DNA from 3 places in the Desulfovibrio faecalis genome. Region 1 is predicted to be linked to each of the others. Evidence: predicted binding sites of a transcription regulator. Region 1 holds the regulator's gene; each other region holds the start of a gene.
What was found. Region 1 encodes sigma-54, which starts transcription at its own class of promoters, with help from an activator protein. Its sites were predicted from a motif close to CTGGCACGGNNNNTGCTT; they were not measured.

Region 1 (2,269 bases):
GATGACGGAACTTGTCGACTGTCAGCACAACGACAACTTCAAGGCCAGAGGCCTTGCCAAAAAACCGTCCCAGCTTTTCCATGCGGCGACGGGCATACTTCTTCAGATGTTCGGAGGCTTCAAAGTTCTTGAAAGCAAATGAGATGTTCATAAGTTCCTCCTAAGTATTGAGCCACTCGACGGGGAATCAGAAATGCTCCTTGCGCCTTGACGAAGATGGAATATCAAGCGCCGTGCGGTATTTTGCCACCGTGCGCCGCGCAATATTGACCTTGAGACGCTCCTTGAGCATTTCGCCGATACGCTCATCGCTGAGGGGGGATCGGGTATCTTCCTCAGAGATGAATTTCTTGATCAGAGCCTTGACGCTTTCTGAGCCTACCTGGCTTCCGTCATCGAGTTCAAGGCCGCTGTTAAAGAAAAACTTCAATTCAAAGATGCCGTGGGGCGTTGCCACATACTTGTTGGTGGTAATGCGGCTCACCGTTGATTCGTGCATGCTGATGTCGTCAGCAATATCCTTGAGAATGAGCGGCGCGAGCTTGGTCACGCCGTCCTCAAAAAATGGCTGCTGGTGGCGCACAATGCTTTCCATAACCTTATAAAGCGTGCGCTGGCGCTGATACAGGCTCTTGATAAGCCATGAGGCGGAGCGGATCTTTTCTGCGCAGTAGTCCTTTTCCTTCTCAGAGCCGCCAATGTTCATCTGGCTCATGGCCGAAAGCTGCAACTGGGGCAGGCCGTCATCATTGAGCAAAATCACAAATTCGTCGCCCATCTTGTACACAAATACATCGGGGCTTACGTAGGTTGGCTCGCCGCCGCCAAAACTTGCGCCGGGCAATGGGTCAAGGCTCTGGATGATATCCAGATACTCCTTGAGCTCTTCCATATCGAGCTTGAACTTGCGCAGCAGGGGCTTGTAGCGCTTGGCCTCGAGGTCTTCGAGGTGCGATTCTACCAGCTCCACGAGGATTGGGTCGCGGGCGTAATTGAGGCTCTTGATCTGCACCATCAGGCATTCGCGCGCATCGCGCGCGGCAACGCCGATGGGATCAAAAAGCTGCACCCTCTCAAGCACGGGCAGCACGGCCTCGGGCGCGACCTGGGCCATTTCGGCCACTTCTTCAATGCTGGCTTGCAGGTACCCGGCGGAGGAGAGGTTGCCGATAATGACCTCGCCAATGGCCTTCTGCTCTTCTGTCAGCGACGAAAGGCGCAACTGCCAGAAAAGATGCCCCTCAAGGGTGGGCTTGGCCGCATATCGGGCTTCAAGAGGCGAAATTTCTTCGGCAAGTTCAAACTCGCGCGACTGCGATAGGCGGGGGGTGCTGGCAAACTCACCGAGGTAATCTTCCCAGTCGGCGTCCTTGGCCAGTTCCCTGTCGTACACTTCCTCCTTTGGGGCTTCGCGGCTTTCCTCGTGCTGCTCCTGGGAGGCATCGTCCGTAAGTGAAGATTCTTCGAGAAAGGGGTTTTCAAGCAGTTCCTGCTGCACAGTTTCCAGAAGTTCCACGCGTGAGAGTTGCAACAGCTTGATTGCCTGCTGCAATTGCGGGGTCATTACCAGTTGCTGTGACAGCTTAAGTTGCTGCCGTAGTTCCAGTGCCATGTGTGCTCTTTTGCATTAACTAGCCATAGGACTATAGACTTATCTGTTTACAAGTACTGTGCCACATCTGCAAAAATTATGCAATAGCTAACAGTTGCAAGATCAGGTTCGCGGTATCGCCAACCAGCAGCAAGGGCTGCCAGCGCCAAAAATCCAGATTTGGCGCAGCATTTGCGCCATTGAAAATAATCTGCGCACCAAAAAAGGGGAAGGCAATGCCCTCCCCTTTTTGCGCGATTTTGCGATACCCAAGCTTGGTGAAAATCAAAAAGCCTCGCTGCGTTAGAGCCGCAAATTACACCTTGGCGAACTTTTTCGCCGCTCCGATAAATTCGCGGAACAGCGGATGCGCGTTCATGGGCCGGGACTTGAATTCGGGATGGAACTGGCAGCCAAGGAACCAGGGGTGGTTCTTCAGCTCAATGATTTCCACAAGCGAATCGTCAGGGGCGGTGCCGCTGAAAACCATGCCCTTTTCGCCCAGCATTTCCTTGAAGGCATTGTTAAATTCGTAACGATGGCGGTGACGTTCATCAACCATGCCCTTCTTATAGGCCACAAAGGCCTTGGTATCGGGCTGCACCTTGCAGGGGTAGGAGCCAAGGCGCATGGTGCCGCCCTTGTCGCTGCCCGCGTCGCGTTTTTCAACGTTCTTGG
Region 2 (2,269 bases), 1.7 Mb from region 1:
CTGAAAATTATGAGGCAGCAGAGCAAGAGCGCCGTGCGCATGGGAATATCCTTTAGTCTGGTCTGCCGGGTCTGCGCGGGCGCTGGCCCTGGCCGACGTGCCGTGGGGGGATTGCGGGGGCCGCTGAGGCCCCCGCAGCAGGTTCATACGGTTGCGCGGGCTATTTGGAAGCGCCGCCGCACTTCTTGGTCTTGGTATTGTAGTTGCCGCAGTTGATGGGGTCGGTCCAGTCGCCGATCAGATCCTTGGATTCGGGCAGGTAGTGCGACCACGCTTCGCCGGGAACCACAGAGGGAGTTTCCCAGACCACCTGGAACTGGCCGTCAGCCTGGATTTCGCCGATCAGCACGGGCTTGGTGATGTGGTGGTTGGGCAGTACCTTGGCCATGCCGCCGGTGAGGTTGGGGGTTTCAAGACCCACAATGGCCTTCAGAACCTTGTTCACATCGGTGCTCTGGGCCTTTTCAACAGCCTTCACCCACAGGTTGAAGCCGATGTAGTGGGCTTCCATGGGGTCGTTGGTCACGCGCTTGGGATTCTTGGTGAAGTCGTGCCACTTTTTGATGAAGGCCTTGTTGGCGGGATTGTCCACGCTCATGAAGTAGTTCCAGGCAGCCAGATGGCCCACCAGGGGCTTGGTGTCTATGCCGGAAAGTTCTTCTTCACCCACGGAGAAAGCCATGACGGGAATGTCGGCGGCCGTGATGCCCTGGTTGGCAAGTTCCTTGTAGAAAGGCACGTTGGCATCGCCGTTGAGGGTGGAAACCACGGCGGTCTTTTTGCCCGCGTTGCCGAACTTTTTGATTTCAGCAACGATGGACTGCCAGTCGGAATGACCGAAGGGCGTGTAGTTGATAAGGATATCTTCCTTTTTCACTCCCTTGGAGATCAGGTAGGCTTCGATGATCTTGTTGGCGGTGCGGGGGAACACGTAGTCCGTACCGGCCAGTACCCAGCGCTTCACGCCGAGATCGTTCATCAGGTAGTCCACAGCGGGAATGGCCTGCTGGTTCGGGGCCGCGCCGGTGTAGATGACGTTGCGCGATGATTCTTCGCCTTCGTACTGCACAGGGTAGAAGAGGAGGCCGTTGAGTTCTTCAAACACGGGCAAGACGGACTTGCGCGAAACCGAGGTCCAACAGCCGAAAACAGCGGCGACCTTGTCCTTGCTCAGCAGCTCGCGGGCCTTTTCTGCAAAGAGGGGCCAGTTGGAGGCAGGGTCTACCACCACTGGTTCCAGCTTCTTGCCCAGCAGGCCGCCTTTTTTGTTCTGCTCGTCAATGAGCATGAGCATGACGTCTTTCAGCGTTGTTTCGCTGATGGCCATGGTGCCGGAGAGCGAGTGCAGAATGCCCACCTTGATGGTGTCTTCTGCGGCCTTTGCGTTCAGCGAACCGCACAGGGTGACGAGCATGAGAGCCAACGCCGCCAACGTTTTCTTGAACATGTGGAGCCTCCTTGGAACTGTCTGTATGTCTGTACGTGACGCGGCGCACCCCCATGGTTGCCGCGCTGCTTGCTACAGCACATAGGTAAGCAAGAGGCGTTCCAAGGCCGTGCTTTATGTAATATTCAGTAATTACTTGATAAATTTTTTCTTGGTACGCTAATATTAAAACATTTTTGTAAAATCAGGGGATTTTAAAACATTTTTGTACGCATTCGGAGCGGTGCTGTCTGTCCGGCCCACAGCTCCAAGCGCCAGCGCAAAAAAGAACACCCGGCCCGTCAGACTTTTAATCTGTCGGGCCGGGTGTGAAGTGTGTATGTCCTACATCTCTTTGTGGCTTTATGCAGGGTTTGAAGGCGCGAACCTGCGGTGATCTATGCCGTATTTTTTCATCTTGTAATAGATGATGCGGTAGGTGATGCCCAGATCACGCGCGGCCTGATGGATGTTGCCACGGGCGTTTTTGAGGGCGTCCACAATAAATTCCTGCTCCACCCTGGCGATGGTTTCATTAAAGCCAAGGCCGCCGCCCGTGGGGCCGGTGCTGCTGCTCTCCGCGCTTTGCAGGGTGCTGGGCAGGTGATGGGCGCGCAGCACGGCATCCTCGCAGATAAGCACGGCGCGTTCCATGACGTTTTTCAGCTCACGCACGTTGCCGGGCCAGTGGTATTGCAGCAAAAGGTCGATGGCAGGCGTGGAAATGCGCCGTACCGGGCGGTCGTATTCCTTGCTGAACATGCGCAGAAAATGCTCCGTGAGGGGCAAAATGTCCTCCGGTCTTTCGCGCAGCGGGGGAATAAACACGGGAAAGACATTGAT
Region 3 (2,269 bases), 2.0 Mb from region 1:
GTTTGTCAAAAGCGTTGCCCACAGTGGGGTTGGCGGCAATGCCGGAGGTGGTGTCGGATTCACCGCACTTGGTGGAAACCCACAACTCGTTTACCTTGCATTCGGTGCGTTGCAGTTCGGTGGCGAAGTGCATGAATTCCTTGGCCTTGCGTGAAGCGCTGCAAATGGTCTCAAGGTCGCCGTGCTGTTCAATGGCAAAGCCTTCAACGGGCTTGCCGGTCTTGGCGATGCCGTCCACTACGCGCTTGGTCCACTGGGGTTCGATACCGATAACGATAACGGCAGCGACGTTGGGGTTGGAGCCCACGCCGATCAGCGTACGGAAATGCAGGTCAAGGTCTTCGCCGAACTGGAGGCGGCCATAAGCGTGCGGAAGAGCCAGCGTGCCCTTGACGTTGTTGGCCACAGCTTCGCAAGCGGCGTTGGAAAGGTCGTCCAGGGGCAGAATGATAACGTGGTTACGGATGCCCACGCGGCCATTTTCACGGCGATAGGCCATAAATGTCTGTTGCATCAGATTACCACCTCTTGGTTTTGACGTTGTGGACATGCAGGTGTTCGCCACGCTTGATGGGCTGCACAACCTTGCCGATGTCGGTGCCGTACTTGATGACGGTGTCGCCCACAGCCATATCCTTCAGGGCAATCTTGTGGCCGATCGGAATGTCGTTAAGCGTTTCAAAGTCGATGCTCTGATTGCCGTCCATGACCCAGCCATTGAGCTTGTCGCCTTTCTTCACCCCTTCGACAACGATAACACCGACGCTATCGCCGGGTTCGTGAACCACAAAATGGGTTACCATACCGCTCTCCTTTAATAACATTGCTATAAAAAAGTTTTTTTAGGCAAAAACTTAATGGCAGTATGAGCAAAACAAGAGTACATTTTGCAAAAATTATTAGTTTTTATTTGTGCAGCATTGTATATGTACACATAAATACCAATAATATTTTTTGCCTTTAAGCCTTGCTGCAAAGTATAGAGCAATTGGTGTGCCAAAAAATGTGGTTGTTGCTATGCTGCGAAAATAATGGACTTATTTTCACAAACTTGATTGAATAACCAGTGAATGTATTGATTTATTGGTAAAATTGATTATATTTGGGTATAAATTGCCCAAATACAGGCGGAAAAAATGGAATATAAGATTACGCCAAAGGGGCTGAGCAGTCCCTCTCTCACTGTCGGACAGGTTGTGCATCATCTGGCGCGCATTGTAGCGGGAAAAATCGACCGAAACGCTTTTTTTCAGATTTTATCAAAACAGATTCGTGAACTTTTTCACTATGACAGGTTTTGTATTAATCTCTATGACGCTGAACGGGAATTTCTGAACCTGTTCACCGCTGCAGATGGAACCGTGGTAGAATCACTTTCAAATACGCGCATAGCGCGCAACACGGTGGCCGGCCTTGCCATTTCCTCGCGCAAGCCTGTGGTTATCAATGATCTTTCTGTACATAATCTGGGTGATGGTCCCATGCCTCTCTCGTCAGTGGGACTTAACGCAACCATTGCTCTGCCCCTGATCATCAACCGTGAGGTCATTGGCACACTGCATGTTTCTTTTGTAAAGCAGCCGGATAATATTGTTGAGATTCTGAACTTCCTCATTGAACTTACGCCCGTGCTCACGGCTTTTCTGTTCGCAGTTCTGGCTGAGGAACGAATGGCAAAGGTCAGACCCGTGACGGAGCATTCCGGCAAAATACAGGATGACTCAAGCAGTATTCTGCTGGAAACAAAACTGCTCGAGACGCCGCCCATGGTGCGCACAATGGCTGTGGTGCGCAAAGTTGCCAAGCTGAACATTCCCGTGCTTATCACCGGGGAAACCGGTACGGGTAAAAGCATGCTGGCGCGTTGGCTGCACCGTCACAGTCCGCGCCGGGAAGAAAACTTCGTCAAGGTTAACTGCCCTTCCATCGCGCCTACCCTTTTTGAAAGCGAAATGTTCGGCTATGCCAAGGGTGCTTTTACCGGGGCCACAGCCAAGCGCATTGGCCGCATTGAACTGGCCCAGCACGGAACCCTGTTTCTGGATGAAATAGGTGAACTCGCGCCGGAAATGCAGAGCAAGCTGCTGCTGGTCATGGAAGAAAATTCGTTTGAACGAGTGGGCGAGGCTGAGTCCACTGGCGTGGACATCCGCGTAATTTCAGCCACCAATATCGATCTGGCAGCAGCAATGGCCGAGGGGCGACTGCGGCGGGATCTGTATTACAGGCTCGGTTCAGTGGTTGTGCGTATGCCCTCGCTACGGGAGCG

Region 2: the regulator sigma-54 is predicted to act here: its motif matches at 1,535-1,552, upstream of urtA (urea ABC transporter substrate-binding protein).
Region 3: the regulator sigma-54 is predicted to act here: its motif matches at 983-1,000, upstream of ACUZ79_RS01380 (UxaA family hydrolase).

What each region holds. Positions count from the first base shown of each region.
Region 1 is NZ_JBRBQR010000001.1:2,356,308-2,358,576, forward strand. Features, by position in the region: gene hpf (ribosome hibernation-promoting factor, HPF/YfiA family) at 1-151, opposite strand, end outside; gene rpoN (RNA polymerase factor sigma-54) at 188-1,612, opposite strand; gene ACUZ79_RS10365 (hypothetical protein) at 1,689-1,880, opposite strand; gene ACUZ79_RS10370 (CTP synthase) at 1,908-2,269, opposite strand, start outside.
Region 2 is NZ_JBRBQR010000001.1:615,271-617,539, forward strand. Features, by position in the region: gene urtB (urea ABC transporter permease subunit UrtB) at 1-41, opposite strand, end outside; gene urtA (urea ABC transporter substrate-binding protein) at 161-1,447, opposite strand; gene ACUZ79_RS02675 (sigma-54-dependent Fis family transcriptional regulator) at 1,790-2,269, opposite strand, start outside.
Region 3 is NZ_JBRBQR010000001.1:330,511-332,779, forward strand. Features, by position in the region: gene ACUZ79_RS01375 (UxaA family hydrolase) at 1-514, opposite strand, end outside; gene ACUZ79_RS01380 (UxaA family hydrolase) at 519-803, opposite strand; gene ACUZ79_RS01385 (sigma 54-interacting transcriptional regulator) at 1,137-2,269, shown strand, end outside.